Regions from separate parts of the Klebsiella sp. B345 genome, predicted to be linked through region 3. Evidence: predicted binding sites of a transcription regulator. Region 3 holds the regulator's gene; each other region holds the start of a gene.
The links. Region 3 encodes PurR, which represses purine synthesis genes. Its sites were predicted from a motif close to CANGCAAACGTTTGCNTG; they were not measured.
Positions count from the first base shown of each region.

Region 1 (5,650 bases), 1.0 Mb from region 3:
CGGACTACCTCGACCATCACGATGCCGAGGTCTGGTTGATTACCGGTTCGCCTCAGTCGCTGGTTGAACAGGTCTATTTTGATACTCCCTGGCTGCCGAGAGTCAATGTTATCGCCAGCCGGATGGAGCGCCGCTACGGCGGCTGGGGGCTGACCCTACGCTGCCTGGGGCATGAGAAAGTCGCCCAACTGGAGCAGAAAATCGGTGCACCGTTACAGCTGTACAGTGGCTACAGCGACAGCGAGCAGGATAACCCGTTGCTCTGTTTTTGCCAGCACCGCTGGCGCGTCACGCCGCAGGGCGATCTTCACCAGTTAGAATAGTGTGTAATACCGGTTGCCATGTATAATGCGCCCCGCTTTTTCCGCAGGAGTGCCCGCTTTGTCTGACCATGAACTAAACGATGAATACTGGATGCGTCACGCATTAACGCTGGCGAAACGTGCCTGGGAAGAGGGCGAAGTGCCGGTCGGGGCCGTGCTGGTACACAATAATCAGGTTATCGGTGAAGGCTGGAACCGTCCTATCGGGCGCCACGATCCGACGGCGCATGCTGAAATTATGGCTTTGCGTCAGGGGGGAATGGTCCTGCAAAACTACCGCCTGATTGACGCCACATTGTATGTCACCCTCGAACCGTGCGTGATGTGTGCTGGTGCGATGGTGCATAGCCGGATTTCACGGCTGGTATTTGGTGCCCGGGATGCAAAAACCGGCGCGGCCGGATCGCTTATCGACGTTTTACACCATCCGGGAATGAATCATCGGGTTGACGTCTGCGAAGGGATCCTGGCGGAATCGTGCTCGGGAATGCTCAGTGACTTTTTCCGCTGGCGCCGTGAAGAGAAAAAGGCGCTGAAAAAGGCGCGTTCTGGCGAAGACGTGTAGTTAATGCCCCAGACCGGGGATTTTCAGTCTGGCGTTGTCGACTAAAGACTGTGCATTAAACTGGAAAAAGGGAATGGTGCGTGGCTCTTTCTCCAGTTCGTCCGGCATCACCGCCGGATAGTCTCCGGCCATCGCCAGCCTCTGCGCTTCCTTTCTCTCTTTCTCGGACAAATAGCCCACCAGGCTGATGTGATATTTACGGATGTTTTCGACATACGCGTACGCCTCGTGACCGCGCGCGTAGCCATATTTCAGCCTGCTGTAATAAGGTTTCTGGCTAAGCAACGGCAGGCGTTGCTTCACGTCCGCCCAGCTGTCGGGATTGCCTTTCTGCTTTTTGGTCAGTGAAATCGCATCAAGCATATGGGCGTAACCCATGTTGTACGCCGCGAGCGCAAACCAGATCCGCTCATCTTTGGGGACGGAATCCGGTATCTTGCCCATCATATCCTGCAGGTAGCGCATACCGCCGTTGAGGCTTTGATCTGCATCCGTTCGGTCGGTCAACCCCAGGCTCTGTGCGGTGTTTTTGGTCAGCATCATCATCCCGCGAACCCCGGTCGGTGAGGTGGCCTGCGGATCCCAGTGTGATTCCTGCCACGCAATGGCCGCCAGCAGACGCCAGTCGATCTGTCGGGCGTACTTTTCAAACATCGGCTGCAGGTCGGGCAGGGCATTTTCGACGGCGCGCAGGAAGGTTCGAGTATCGACATAATCGAAATCGTTGCCGTGCCCGAGGTACTTCTCTTCCAGCCGCGCCAGAGTACCGTCTTCATTCATCGTGTCGAAGAAATCAAGCATCGCTGCTGAAAGTGAGTTGTCCTCGCTCTTGAGGCTAAACCAGGTGACCGGCTGCTCGTCGCTAATATCCAGTGCAACGGCTAACTCAGGATGAACGCGCTGGAACAGGCTGACCGCCACCGAATCGGCAATGGTGTAATCAAGCTCGCCGTCAATCACCGCCTGCATCAGCGCGGTAGTCCCACGCTTTTCATCTACGCGCCAGCCGAGGTCCGGGTATTTATGTGCTTTCAGCGCCTGCAGGTCGTTAATCGCAACGTGGCCTGGGGCGATGGCCAACTGATCAGCCGTGAGGCTGGCAAGACTACGCGGTCGCAGGCTGCCGACCCGATAAACCAGCTGCTGGGACACAGAGTAGTAGCTCGGTCCGGGCTGGTAGTTTTTGACCCGCTCCGAGTTATAGACCAGCCCGGCGGCTAGCATATCGGCCTTGCCGTTATCCAGGTCGTCGAACAGCTGGCTGATATTTTGCCGGACGGTCACTTTCAGCGGCACCCCGAGGTAGTCGGCGAACTGTTTAGCCAGCTCGTAATCCAACCCATAGGTTTTGTCATTGATAGTGGCGAAGGTCAGCGGCGAATTGATGGTGCTGATACGCAACTCCCCGCGGGCGATAATCCCGGCAACGCGGTTCTCTGGCTTGCCAGACCACGGGATCGACGGCCACAGGGCGGCCGCCAGCAATAAGGTCACAATGCCGATGAGCAGATAATTAATCTTCAGTTTTTTCAGATAGTTAATCTTCTGCAGCTCTGAGTTCCTCAGCAGGCTATTCGCGGGAAAGTGAAAAGACAGATGTCGAATGAGCGGCATTTTGCTTAAGAATGCGTCAATTGGCAACTTATTCGCGAGGGCGGTCACATTAATTGATAAACCAGGGGAATCATTTTATTTCCACGCAAACGGTTTCGTCGCGGCTCAGGATTCACTATAATGGCGCCCGTTTCCCCCCTGGCTCATATTGAAAGCTGCGAAGACGAGAGACTTATGATGGAAATTTTGCGTGGTTCACCTGCACTGTCGGCATTTCGAATTAATAAACTGCTGGCACGTTTCCAGGCGGCGAACCTGCCGGTTAGCACTATATATGCAGAGTATGTTCATTTTGCCGATCTGAGCGCGCCGTTAAGCGGCGACGAACGAGAGAGTCTGGCGCGACTGCTTAAGTATGGTCCTGATTTAAAAAGCCATACCCCAACCGGTAAATTACTGCTCGTCACTCCCCGCCCTGGCACCATCTCCCCCTGGTCTTCTAAAGCTACCGATATCGCCCATAACTGCGGCCTGTCTCAGGTTGTGCGCCTTGAGCGCGGTGTGGCGTACTATGTCGAAGCCAGCACCCTGAACGAAGCGCAGTGGGCCACCGTCGCGAGTGAACTTCACGACCGGATGATGGAAAGCGTCTTTGATACGCTGGAAGCGGGTGAGCAACTTTTCGCTCAGCATCAGCCGACGCCGGTTACCAGCGTCGATATGCTGGGTCAGGGGCGTCAGGCGCTGATTGACGCTAACCTCCGTCTGGGGCTGGCGCTGGCGGAAGACGAAATCGACTACCTGTTCGATGCCTTTACCACGCTGGGGCGTAATCCCAACGACATTGAACTGTATATGTTTGCCCAGGCGAACTCCGAGCACTGCCGTCACAAGATTTTTAACGCCGACTGGGTCATCGATGGCGAACAGCAGCCGAAGTCGCTGTTTAAGATGATCAAAAACACCTTCGAAAAGACGCCGGATTACGTTCTGTCCGCCTATAAAGATAACGCTGCAGTCATGGAAGGTTCGCAGGTAGGGCGCTTCTTTGCCGATCGCGAAAAAGGCCGCTATGACTACCATCAGGAAGATGCACATATTCTGATGAAGGTTGAAACGCACAATCACCCGACGGCTATTTCTCCGTGGCCGGGCGCGGCGACCGGCTCCGGCGGTGAAATACGTGATGAAGGAGCGACCGGCCGTGGGGCGAAGCCGAAAGCGGGCCTGGTGGGCTTCTCGGTATCTAACCTGCGTATTCCTGGTTTTGAACAGCCGTGGGAAGAAGACTTCGGTAAGCCGGAGCGCATCGTTACCGCACTGGATATCATGACCGATGGCCCGCTGGGCGGCGCAGCGTTTAACAACGAATTTGGTCGCCCGGCGCTGAACGGTTATTTCCGTACCTATGAAGAAAAAGTGACCAGCCACAACGGCGAAGAGCTGCGTGGGTATCATAAGCCGATCATGCTGGCTGGCGGGATCGGTAACATCCGCGGCGAACACGTGCAGAAAGGCGAGATCACCGTAGGTGCGAAACTGATCGTCCTGGGCGGCCCGGCGATGAATATCGGTCTGGGCGGCGGAGCGGCCTCCTCAATGGCCTCCGGTCAGTCCGATGCCGACCTCGACTTTGCCTCGGTACAGCGTGATAACCCGGAAATGGAACGCCGTTGCCAGGAAGTGATTGACCGCTGCTGGCAACTGGGCGACGACAACCCGATTCTGTTTATCCACGACGTCGGCGCGGGCGGCCTGTCTAACGCCATGCCGGAGCTGGTGAGCGACGGCGGACGCGGTGGTAAATTCCAGCTGCGCGATATCCTCAGCGATGAGCCGGGCATGAGCCCGCTGGAAATCTGGTGTAACGAATCTCAGGAACGCTATGTGCTGGCGGTCGCGCCAGAGCAGCTGCCGCTGTTTGATGAACTGTGCCGCCGCGAGCGCGCGCCTTATGCGGTGATCGGTGAGGCCACCGAAGCGCTGCACCTCAACATGAGCGATTCCCACTTCAACGATCAGCCGATCGACCTGCCGCTGGACGTGCTGCTGGGTAAAACGCCGAAAATGACCCGTGATGTGCAGACCCTGAAAGTCAAAGGTGAAGCGCTGGATCGTCAGCCCATTACCCTGGCCGATGCCGTCAACCGCGTCCTGCATTTACCAGCCGTGGCGGAAAAAACCTTCCTCGTGACCATCGGTGACCGTAGCGTCACCGGTATGGTTGCTCGCGATCAGATGGTTGGGCCGTGGCAGATCCCGGTGGCGAACTGCGCGGTGACCACCGCCAGCCTCGACAGCTACTACGGTGAAGCGATGGCTATCGGCGAACGTGCGCCGGTTGCGCTGCTCGACTTTGCCGCTTCTGCCCGCCTGGCTGTGGGGGAAGCGCTGACCAACGTTGCGGCGACGCAAATTGGGGCGTTGAATCGCGTGAAACTCTCCGCTAACTGGATGGCCGCAGCCGGTCACCCAGGTGAAGATGCCGGCCTGTATGAAGCGGTGAAAGCGGTGGGTGAAGAGCTGTGTCCGGCCCTGGGCCTGACAATCCCGGTGGGTAAAGACTCGATGTCGATGAAAACCCGCTGGCAGGAAGGCAGCGAGCAGCGTGAGATGACCTCGCCGCTGTCGCTGGTGATTTCCGCGTTTGCCCGAGTGGAAGATGTCCGTCATACCGTGACGCCACAGCTCTCCACAGAAGATAACGCTCTGCTGCTGATTGATTTAGGCAAAGGCCACAATGCGCTCGGTGCCACCGCACTGGCGCAGGTCTATCGCCAACTGGGCGATGTGCCGGCCGACGTTCGCGATGTTGCCCAACTGAAAGGCTTCTGGGATGCGATGCAGGCGCTGGTGGCGGAACGTAAGCTGCTGGCGTACCACGACCGCTCAGACGGCGGTCTGCTGGTGACTCTGGCAGAGATGGCCTTTACCGGCCACTGTGGTCTGACGGCTGATATCGCCGCGCTGGGTGACGATCGTCTGGCAGCGCTGTTTAACGAAGAGCTGGGCGCGGTTATCCAGGTTCGCGCGGCGGATCGCGAGGCGGTGGAAGCCCTGTTGGCCTCTCACGGTCTGGCAGATTGCGTCCACTATCTGGGACAGGCGACGGTAGGTGACCGTTTTGTTATCACTGCTGATGGCCAACCGGTGTTCAGCGAAAGCCGCACCACGCTGCGCATGTGGTGGGCGGAAACCACCTGGCAGA
Region 1 covers NZ_CP180443.1:1,737,635-1,743,284, reverse strand. Annotated here, with positions in the region: gene yfhb (phosphatidylglycerophosphatase C) at 1-323, shown strand, start outside; gene tadA (tRNA adenosine(34) deaminase TadA) at 382-888, shown strand; gene mltF (membrane-bound lytic murein transglycosylase MltF) at 889-2,502, opposite strand; gene purL (phosphoribosylformylglycinamidine synthase) at 2,677-5,650, shown strand, end outside.
Region 1: the regulator PurR is predicted to act here: its motif matches at 2,585-2,602, upstream of purL (phosphoribosylformylglycinamidine synthase).

Region 2 (5,650 bases), 2.5 Mb from region 3:
TAAGCACGCTGCTGTGCCTGGGCGACGGTATCACCCAGCGCCGTTACGCACAGGACGCGACCGCCCTGGGTGACCACACGCTGGTCGTCGGTCAGCTTCGTGCCGGCATGGAACACTTTGCCATCTGCCGCATCGCTCTGCGGCAGGCCAAAGATCTCGTCGCCGGTGCCGTAGTTACCCGGGTAACCGCCGGCAGCAACCACCACGCCCAGTGAGGCGCGCTCGTCCCATTCGGAGGTTTTCTCGTCCAGTTTGCCATCGCAGGCTGCAAGGCACAGATCCACCAGATCGGATTTCATGCGTAGCATGATCGGCTGCGTTTCCGGATCGCCGAAGCGACAGTTGAACTCGATAACCTTAGGATTACCCTGTTTGTCGATCATCAGCCCGGCGTAGAGGAAACCGGTGTAGGTATTACCTTCTGCCGCCATACCTTTGACCGTTGGCCAGATAATACGATCCATCGTGCGCTGATGAACGTCATCCGTCACGACCGGGGCAGGTGAGTAGGCGCCCATACCGCCGGTGTTCGGGCCGGTATCGCCGTTGCCTACGCGCTTGTGGTCCTGGCTGGTGGCCATCGGCAGGACGTGATCGCCGTCGACCATGACGATAAAGCTGGCTTCTTCACCATCAAGAAACTCTTCGATCACGATACGGTGGCCCGCGTCGCCGAAGGCGTTACCGGCCAGCATATCCTGAACCGCGTCTTCCGCTTCTTTGAGCGTCATCGCGACGATAACGCCTTTACCGGCAGCCAGACCGTCCGCTTTGATGACGATCGGTGCGCCTTTCTCGCGCAGGTAGGCCAGCGCAGGCTCGACGTCGGTGAAATTCTGATATTCCGCAGTCGGGATGTTATGCCGTGCGAGGAAATCTTTGGTGAACGCTTTAGAGCCTTCCAGCTGGGCGGCGCCTTCGGTCGGTCCGAAGATTTTCAGACCAGCCGCACGGAAGGCATCCACCACGCCAATCACCAGCGGCGCTTCCGGGCCGACGATGGTCAGGTCGATCTTTTCGCGCTGGGCAAAGCTCAGCAATGCCGGAATATCGGTCACGCCGATATTCACGTTCTGCAGCGCAGGTTCCAGCGCGGTACCGGCGTTACCCGGCGCGACGTACACGGTGTCCACCAACGGAGACTGTGCGGCTTTCCATCCCAGCGCGTGCTCGCGCCCGCCGTTACCAATCACTAATACTTTCATGTTCTGCTCCGTGAATTAATGGCGGAAGTGACGCATGTCGGTGAAGATCATCGCGATGCCGTGTTCGTCGGCAGCGGCAATGACTTCTTCGTCGCGAATGGATCCGCCTGGTTGAATCACGCAGGTGACGCCCACTGCGGCAGCCGCATCGATACCATCCCGGAACGGGAAGAAGGCATCGGAGGCCATCGCTGAGCCTTTAACTTCCAGACCTTCGTCACCGGCTTTAATGCCAGCAATTTTAGCGGAGTAGACGCGGCTCATCTGGCCCGCGCCAATGCCGATGGTCATGTTCTCTTTGGCATACACAATGGCGTTGGATTTCACGAACTTCGCTACTTTCCAGCAGAACAGCGCATCGCGCAGCTCTTGTGCGTCTGGCTGACGTTTAGTGACCACGCGCAGATCATCGGCGGTGACCATGCCCAGATCGCGATCCTGTACCAGCAGTCCACCGTTGACACGTTTGAAATCGAGGCCCGGCACGCGTGCAGCCCATTCGCCGCAGATCAGAACGCGGACGTTCTGCTTCGCTGCCGTAATTTTCAGCGCAGCTTCACTGGCTGATGGGGCAATGATCACTTCGACGAACTGGCGAGAGATGATGGCCTGTGCGGTTTCGGCATCCAGCTCGCGGTTGAAGGCGATAATGCCGCCGAAGGCTGAGGTTGGGTCAGTTTTGTAGGCGCGATCGTAAGCATCCAGAATCGTGTCGCTAACCGCGACGCCGCATGGGTTGGCGTGCTTAACGATGACGCATGCCGGTTCGCTGAACTCTTTCACGCACTCCAGTGCCGCATCGGTATCGGCAATGTTGTTATAAGAGAGGGCTTTGCCCTGCACCTGCTGCGCGGTGGCGACGGAGGCTTCTTTAATGCTTTCTTCTATATAGAAGGCTGCCTGCTGGTGGCTGTTCTCACCGTAACGCATATCCTGCTTCTTAATGAAGTTCAGATTCAGCGTGCGTGGGAAACGGCCGGATGCTTCCTGCGTCTCACCATGATAGGCCGGAACCATGCTGCCAAAGTAGTTGGCGATCATGCTGTCATAGGCTGCAGTGTGTTCGAAAGCTTTAATCGCGAGGTCGAAGCGGGTAGCCAGGGTCAGGGAGCCGTCGTTGGCGTCCATCTCGTTAATAATGGCGTCGTAGTCACTGCTCTTCACTACGATAGCGACGTCTTTATGGTTCTTGGCCGCGGAACGCACCATGGTCGGGCCGCCGATATCGATATTTTCGACTGCATCTTCCAGCGAGCAACCTTCACGTGCGACGGTTTCCGCAAACGGGTAAAGGTTAACAACTACCATATCAATAGGAGAGATGGCGTGCTGCGCCATAATCTCATCATCCTGGCCGCGACGGCCGAGGATGCCGCCATGCACTTTTGGATGCAGGGTCTTAACACGTCCATCCATCATTTCCGGGAAACCGGTGTAGTCAGAGACTTCGGTTACCGGCAGACCTTTATCAGCCAGCAGGCGTGCGGTACCACCGGTAGACAGTAGCTCAACACCACGAGCGGAAAGTGCCTGCGCGAATTCGACGATACCGGCCTTGTCAGAAACACTGAGCAGGGCACGGCGGACTGGACGACGTTGTTGCATGGTATTAAATCCCCAGGATTTGAACATTACAGAGAGCGTTAGGTGAGTTTTTGCCTAAAAACTCACCTAACGCACCCAACCGGGCATCCGTGTTATTGCGCGGCATTGTAACGAAAACGTTTGCGCAACGCTCGCGAATTTTGATCTTTCTCTTTTACACAGCGATCTCTTCTATATAGAAGGGCATTTTGCCGACCTTTGTCAGGGTGAGATGGCCTCTGTCTGTGGATAATCCTGTGTGTAACAGGGTATAAAGCGGGGTTTTGCTGGGGAATGCAGCAGTCAGTCATTTTTCTGCAATTTTTCTATTGCGGGCTCTCGAGAACTCCCTATAATGCGCCTCCATCGACACGGAACAACGGCAAACAAGCCGCCGGGTTGAAAGAGAAAACTTCTGAAAAATGAGGTTGACTCTGAAAGAGGAAAGCGTAATATACGCCACCTCGCGACAGAGCGCTAAGCGCCGTCGCACTGCTCTTTAACAATTTATCAGACAATCTGTGTGGGCACTCAAAGTGACATGGATTCTTAACGTCCTCGGACGAAAAATGAATACCAAGTCTCTGAGTGAACATACGTAATTCATTACGAAGTTTAATTCACGAGCATCAAACTTAAATTGAAGAGTTTGATCATGGCTCAGATTGAACGCTGGCGGCAGGCCTAACACATGCAAGTCGGGCGGTAGCACAGGAGAGCTTGCTCTCCGGGTGACGAGCGGCGGACGGGTGAGTAATGTCTGGGAAACTGCCTGATGGAGGGGGATAACTACTGGAAACGGTAGCTAATACCGCATAACGTCGCAAGACCAAAGTGGGGGACCTTCGGGCCTCATGCCATCAGATGTGCCCAGATGGGATTAGCTAGTAGGTGGGGTAATGGCTCACCTAGGCGACGATCCCTAGCTGGTCTGAGAGGATGACCAGCCACACTGGAACTGAGACACGGTCCAGACTCCTACGGGAGGCAGCAGTGGGGAATATTGCACAATGGGCGCAAGCCTGATGCAGCCATGCCGCGTGTATGAAGAAGGCCTTCGGGTTGTAAAAGTACTTTCAGCGAGGAGGAAGGCATTAAGGTTAATAACCTTAGTGATTGACGTTACTCGCAGAAGAAGCACCGGCTAACTCCGTGCCAGCAGCCGCGGTAATACGGAGGGTGCAAGCGTTAATCGGAATTACTGGGCGTAAAGCGCACGCAGGCGGTTTGTTAAGTCAGATGTGAAATCCCCGGGCTCAACCTGGGAACTGCATTTGAAACTGGCAAGCTTGAGTCTTGTAGAGGGGGTAGAATTCCAGGTGTAGCGGTGAAATGCGTAGAGATCTGGAGGAATACCGGTGGCGAAGGCGGCCCCCTGGACAAAGACTGACGCTCAGGTGCGAAAGCGTGGGGAGCAAACAGGATTAGATACCCTGGTAGTCCACGCTGTAAACGATGTCGACTTGGAGGTTGTTCCCTTGAGGAGTGGCTTCCGGAGCTAACGCGTTAAGTCGACCGCCTGGGGAGTACGGCCGCAAGGTTAAAACTCAAATGAATTGACGGGGGCCCGCACAAGCGGTGGAGCATGTGGTTTAATTCGATGCAACGCGAAGAACCTTACCTACTCTTGACATCCAGAGAACTTAGCAGAGATGCTTTGGTGCCTTCGGGAACTCTGAGACAGGTGCTGCATGGCTGTCGTCAGCTCGTGTTGTGAAATGTTGGGTTAAGTCCCGCAACGAGCGCAACCCTTATCCTTTGTTGCCAGCGGTCCGGCCGGGAACTCAAAGGAGACTGCCAGTGATAAACTGGAGGAAGGTGGGGATGACGTCAAGTCATCATGGCCCTTACGAGTAGGGCTACACACGTGCTACAATGGCATATACAAAGAGAAGCGACCTCGCGAGAGCAAGCGGACCTCATAAAGTATGTCGTAGTCCGGATTGGAGTCTGCAACTCGACTCCATGAAGTCGGAATCGCTAGTAATCGTAGATCAGAATGCTACGGTGAATACGTTCCCGGGCCTTGTACACACCGCCCGTCACACCATGGGAGTGGGTTGCAAAAGAAGTAGGTAGCTTAACCTTCGGGAGGGCGCTTACCACTTTGTGATTCATGACTGGGGTGAAGTCGTAACAAGGTAACCGTAGGGGAACCTGCGGTTGGATCACCTCCTTACCTGAAAGAACCTGCCTTTGTAGTGTCCACACAGATTGTCTGATGAAAAGTAAATAGCAAGGCGTCTTGCGATTGAGACTTCAGTGTCCCCTTCGTCTAGAGGCCCAGGACACCGCCCTTTCACGGCGGTAACAGGGGTTCGAATCCCCTAGGGGACGCCACTTGCTGGTTTGTGAGTGAAAGTCGCCGACCTCAATATCTCAAAACTGGTTCTCCGGAATCACGTTTGAGATATTTGCTCTTTAAAAATCTGGATCAAGCTGAAAATTGAAACGACACACTGTTTCCTTTCTCCGTAATAAGAAAGGAAAAGCGGTGTGTTCGAGTCTCTCAAATTTTCGCAACGCGGACTGTTTTACGAAACAGCTTCGGGTTGTGAGGTTAAGCGACTAAGCGTACACGGTGGATGCCCTGGCAGTCAGAGGCGATGAAGGACGTGCTAATCTGCGATAAGCGTCGGTAAGGTGATATGAACCGTTATAACCGGCGATTTCCGAATGGGGAAACCCAGTGTGTTTCGACACACTATCGTTAAGTGAATACATAGCTTAACGAAGCGAACCGGGGGAACTGAAACATCTAAGTACCCCGAGGAAAAGAAATCAACCGAGATTCCCCCAGTAGCGGCGAGCGAACGGGGAGGAGCCCAGAGTCTGAATCAGCGTGTGTGTTAGTGGAACGG
Region 2 covers NZ_CP180443.1:3,236,061-3,241,710, forward strand. Annotated here, with positions in the region: gene purD (phosphoribosylamine--glycine ligase) at 1-1,205, opposite strand, end outside; gene purH (bifunctional phosphoribosylaminoimidazolecarboxamide formyltransferase/IMP cyclohydrolase) at 1,221-2,810, opposite strand; rRNA gene ACMYSO_RS15245 (16S ribosomal RNA) at 3,427-4,968, shown strand; tRNA gene ACMYSO_RS15250 (tRNA-Glu) at 5,054-5,129, shown strand; rRNA gene ACMYSO_RS15255 (23S ribosomal RNA) at 5,348-5,650, shown strand, end outside.
Region 2: the regulator PurR is predicted to act here: its motif matches at 2,920-2,937, upstream of purH (bifunctional phosphoribosylaminoimidazolecarboxamide formyltransferase/IMP cyclohydrolase).

Region 3 (5,650 bases):
GAAACGAGACGCATCCTGCTCCCGTTAAAAACAATTAAAGGTCTATTTATGTGATGCCGGATCCAGTATAGGCTGCTGAAATCCGGCTTTCAATAAAAACCTCTTAGCATGCTAATTACTGGGCCAAAGCATGCTTATAACAGGTCAGGCGTGAGATGAGCCTACCGTCAGGTAGGCGTTCTGGCGTTGCATGAGGTAGCCAATCCCGGCCAGCACGATAGAAACCAGCATCACGCTGGTGGTGGTCAGCAGCGGTGTTGCGATCAGCGCGGATACCAGCAGGCTGGTCAGGAAGCACAGCCCGAGCTGCAGGGTGTTCTGCAGCGCGGCGGCGCGGCCGGTAGCCTGTGGGAATGGTTTCAGTGCCTGGGCGACGACGATCGGGTATATCCCGCCGTTAACAATCGCCATCACGCAGAATGGAATCATCACGCCGACGATGGAAGCATTTTCAAGTCGCCCGACCATCCAGGTGGCAGCAACGCTGACGGCGAACACCACCAGTAGCCACGGCAGCAATTGCTGGCCCTGCCATTTCTGCAGCGCTGCGCGGCAGCCATAACCCCCAATCAGGAAAGCAATGGTTTGTGGCACGTAGCTCAGCCCGATAGCCGTTGGACCATAACCCATGTCATGCAGAATAAACGGCGAGCCGGTCAGCCAGGCAAAGAAGCTGGCAGAGCAGGCGGCGTAGATCAGCACGTTACCGCTGTATTCACGTGAGCGCAGCAGCGTCAGGAAGGTCAGTTTCTTCTGGGCATCGCCGGCTGGTTTATGCACCGGCTTCAGGCGCAGGGTCGGGACCATCAGCAGCAGGGCGATGGCGAAAAGGGTGGCAAAAATCGCCTGCCATTCCAGATGGTTAAGCAGCCAGCTGCCGAGCAGCGGCGCCAGCGCCGGCGATAATCCCACCAGCGGCATGATGGTGGCGAAAATACGGTTTGTTTTCTGGGCTGGATAATAGTCCGTCACCATCGCCTGCCAGGTGACCGCAGCGGCACAAACGCCGATGGCCTGAATAAAGCGCAGGACCAGCATCAGCGTCGCGTCGCGGACCCACAGCATCCCCAGACAGCTGATGGCGAAGATCGCGAGGCCGCTCAGCAGAATCGGTTTACGCCCGTAACGGTCAGAGAGTGGGCCCCAGAACAGTTGTCCGATAGCGAAGCCGGCGAGGAACAGGCTCAGGCTGGCGCTGACCGAGGCCGCGGAGGTGTTGAGGTCGTGTTGAATCGCGGCGAAGGCCGGTAGGTACATATCGGTGGCCAGGAAACCCAACACGCTGAGTCCCGCCAGCCAAACTAAAAATCCTTTCCCAGGTTGTTGCATAACATTCTCTTCTGCTGATGCCGGTATAATGCCGCAGAGTGTAGGGAGTGCATTCTGGCTTGTGAAACGCTAATATTTGCTACATGCATTCAAAAATTTTGTAGGCAGAATATGTGGTCTGAATACTCGCTGGAAGTTGTTGATGCTGTCGCCCGCAACGGCAGCTTTAGTGCAGCAGCGCAGGAACTCCATCGCGTCCCTTCCGCTATCAGCTACACCGTCCGTCAGCTGGAAGAGTGGCTGGCAGTTCCGCTGTTCGAACGTCGCCATCGCGATGTCGAATTAACCCCGGCCGGGGTCTGGTTTTTACAGGAAGGGCGCTCTGTTATCAAAAAAATGCAGATCACCCGCCAGCAGTGCCAGCAGATAGCCAATGGCTGGCGCGGCCAGCTGTCGATTGCCGTCGATGACATCGTCAAACCGGCGCGGATGCGCCAGATGATTGTCGATTTTTATCGTCACTTTTCCGATGTTGAACTGATTGTCTTTCAGGAAGTGTTCAACGGCGTCTGGGATGCGCTGGCGGATGGCCGCGTGGAGCTGGCGATTGGGGCGACGCGTTCGATTCCGGTGGGGGGGCGCTACGCCTTTCGCGATATGGGCATGCTGAACTGGCACTGCGTGGTAGCCAGCCATCATCCACTGGCGCAGATGACCAGCCCGCTGAGTGATGATGAGTTGCGCAACTGGCCCTCTTTGGTCAGAGAAGATACCTCCCGGTCATTACCCAAGCGCACGACCTGGCTGTTGGATAACCAAAAGCGCGTGGTGGTGCCCGACTGGGAATCCTCAGCCACCTGCCTGTCTGCCGGGCTTTGCGTAGGGATGGTACCGACGCACTTTGCCCGTCCGTGGATCGACCGTGGAGAATGGACCGCCCTTGAGCTGGAAAATCCGTTTCCGGATGCGGCGTGCTGCCTGACCTGGCAACAGAGCGATGCATCGCCTGCGCTGCTGTGGATGCTGGATTATCTCGGTGATAGTGAAACGTTAAACCGGGAATGGTTGCGGGCGCCGGAATAACCGGCGCCGGGGAGGGGACTAGCGGCGGTAATCGACAAACGGACCGTCAACGACGGAACGACGCTCCACCAGACGCGGGTGAACCTCGATAGACTGGGACTCTTCACGCTTGTTGACGATGCGATCCATCAGCATATTAAACGCGGCTTCGCCGAGGGAGTCTTTCGGCTGATGAATCGTGGTCAGCGCCGGGCTGAAGTAGCGGGCGTTGCGCACGTTATCATAGCCGATCAGCGAAATATCCTGCGGCACTCGCAGCCCCATTTCATCTGCCGCGCAAATAGCGCCCATCGCCATGATGTCGCCGCCGCAGAAGACTGCCGTCGGACGGTGCGGTTGGTTCAGGATATGCTGCATCGCGCGATAGCCGGACTCTGGTTCGAAGTCACCCTGTTCAATCCAGTTTTCCGGTACAGAAATCTGGGCCTCTTCCATGGCTTTCATAAAGCCCGCCAGTCGTCCGGCACCGGTGTTTCGTTCGAGCGGGCCAGGGATCACGCCAATTTCGCGATGGCCACGTTCCACCAGATAACGACCGGCCATATAGCCGCCTTCAAAGGCGTTATCGATGACTGAATCAGTAAAGTCGGCCTTGGACTCACCCCAGTCCATTACCACCATCGGAATATGGCGGTACTCTTCGAGCATGCTCAGCACCGATTCCGGATACTCGGAGCACATGACCAGCAGGCCGTCGACGCGCTTTTGCGCCATCATAGACAGGTAGGCCTGCTGTTTTTCGAGATCGTTCCACGCATTACCCAGAATCAGGGTATAGCCTTTCTGGAAGCAGCTTTTTTCAACAGCTTCGATAATTTCAGCAAAATAGGCCGCTTCGCTGCTGGTCGCCAGCAGACCAATCGATTTGGTGTGATTAACCTTCAGGCTTCGCGCGACGGCACTGGGTGAGTAGTGCAGTTCTTTGATTGCTGCCCAGACCGCATTGCGGGTCTCTTCCGCGACGAAACGGGTTTTGTTAATAACATGTGATACTGTTGTAGTGGAAACGTTTGCGCGCTTCGCTACATCTTTAATAGTTGCCATTACTTCTCACTCCAGACCTTGACCTGAACGTCTGATAATCGGTACGTAAACGTTTGCCTAAACACACCCTGAATACAATGTTCAACATTGCATCACGTCGGGAAAACGACACAGAACGACAGGAAGGGGTCAATGGCCGATACGCTTTCAAATTAGCGTGGGATTTTGTCCGATCTTGCGGCAAAGGGGAAGAGCAAAAATGTGTATCACCCTAAATCCTGGAAGATTTTTATGCGATATTGTGCAAAAATGAGCAAGCTCACTTTTCGTGTGGGGAAAACAGGGGGAAAAATTGATGGATACAGATTTAAAATTTTCGCTGACAACAACGATTATTGTTCTAGGTCTAATCGTTGCCGCCGGGCTGACCGCAGTTCTGCACTAATTTTCCCGGGGGAGAGGTCACTTTCCCCCCGTTCCCGCCATTATTATCATTTTCGCAAAAATCTTTTGCCATTTCGTTTACTTTTGTTTTTCTGTGATTGATGTCATGCTTTTGACTTCTGATGAGATACCGTCGCCGATGACGGTCTGCTGGAGTCATGCAATGAAAATCAACTTTCCCCTGCTCGCGCTGGCGATAGGCGCATTTGGTATTGGTACGACGGAGTTTTCCCCGATGGGATTATTGCCGGTCATTGCCAAAGGCGTCGACGTGTCTATTCCGGCTGCGGGAATGCTGATCAGCGCCTATGCGATCGGTGTGATGGTAGGTGCGCCGCTGATGACGCTGCTGCTGTCTCATCGCGCGCGAAGAAACGCGCTCATTTTCCTGATGGCTATCTTTACCCTCGGTAACGTCCTCTCTTCCATGGCGCCGGATTACACCACGCTGCTGATTTCACGCATTATTACCAGCCTTAACCATGGTGCTTTCTTCGGCCTCGGTTCGGTGGTGGCCGCCAGCGTCGTTCCGAAAGACAAGCAGGCCAGCGCGGTTGCCACCATGTTTATGGGGCTGACGATCGCCAATATCGGCGGCGTGCCGGCGGCGACCTGGCTTGGTGAGACGATCGGCTGGCGGATGTCGTTCCTCGCCACTGCAGGGCTGGGAGTGGTGGCGATGGTCAGCCTGTGGTTCTCTCTGCCTAAAGGCAGTGTCGGCGAACGTCCGAATGTTAAACAGGAGCTGTCGGTGCTGGTGCGCCCGCAGGTGCTTTCCGCCTTGTTGACCACGGTGCTTGGGGCGGGGGCTATGTTCACGCTCTATACCTACATTTCTCCGGTGCTGCATACCATTACCCATGCTTCGCCGCTTTTTGTCACCGCGATGCTGGTGTTGATTGGCGTGGGCTTCTCGCTTGGCAACTATCTGGGCGGCAAATTTGCCGACCGTTCCGTATCGGGGACGCTGAAGGGCTTTCTGCTGCTATTGATGGTGATTATGCTGGCGATTCCGTTACTGGCGCAGACGCAGCTGGGAGCCGCTATCAGTATGGTGGTGTGGGGAGCTGCAACCTTTGCGGTGGTACCGCCGTTACAGATGCGGGTGATGCGTGTGGCGCATGAGGCACCGGGTCTCTCTTCGTCGGTCAACATTGGGGCATTTAATCTGGGTAATGCGCTGGGGGCGGCAGCCGGTGGGGCGGTGATTTCAGGTGGCCTGGGTTACGCGTTTGTTCCGGTTATGGGGGCGATCATCGCCGGTCTGGCTCTGCTGTTGGTGGTGGTGGGTAACCGTTCGCAGCCGGAAGAGGTGCTCGTCGGGTAGTGATGCTATTCGCAGAAGGGTTTACCCCTTCTGCGATATCGTTTTATGCCGCCAGATTTTCAGCAACAAACTTCCAGTTTACCAGCGCCCAGAAGTGCGCCAGATATTCAGGGCGGGCGTTACGGTAGTCGATGTAGTAAGCATGTTCCCAGACATCCACCGTCAACAGCGGGGTAGCGTCGCCAGTCAGCGGCGTGCCTGCGTTGCTGGTGGAGACAATATTCAGGCTGCCATCAGCATTCTTAACCAACCAGGTCCAACCGGCGCCAAAGTTTTTCGTGGCGGCATCGGTAAACTTCGCTTTGAAATCAGCAAAGCTGCCGAAAGCGCTGTTGATGGCTGCCGCCAGTGCGCCTTCCGGCTCACCGCCAGCATTCGGTGCTAGACAGTTCCAGTAGAAGGTGTGGTTCCAGACCTGAGCGGCGTTGTTGAAGATGCCACCTTCGGAAGTGCGGACGATCTCTTCTAACGATTTGCCCTCAAACCCGGTGCCTTTAATCAGATTATTAAGGTTAGTGACATAGGCCTGGTGATGTTTGCCGT
Region 3 covers NZ_CP180443.1:728,648-734,297, reverse strand. Annotated here, with positions in the region: gene punC (purine nucleoside transporter PunC) at 145-1,329, opposite strand; gene punR (DNA-binding transcriptional activator PunR) at 1,441-2,352, shown strand; gene purR (HTH-type transcriptional repressor PurR) at 2,371-3,396, opposite strand; gene ACMYSO_RS03430 (YnhF family membrane protein) at 3,692-3,781, shown strand; gene ACMYSO_RS03425 (MFS transporter) at 3,944-5,107, shown strand; gene sodB (superoxide dismutase [Fe]) at 5,151-5,650, opposite strand, start outside.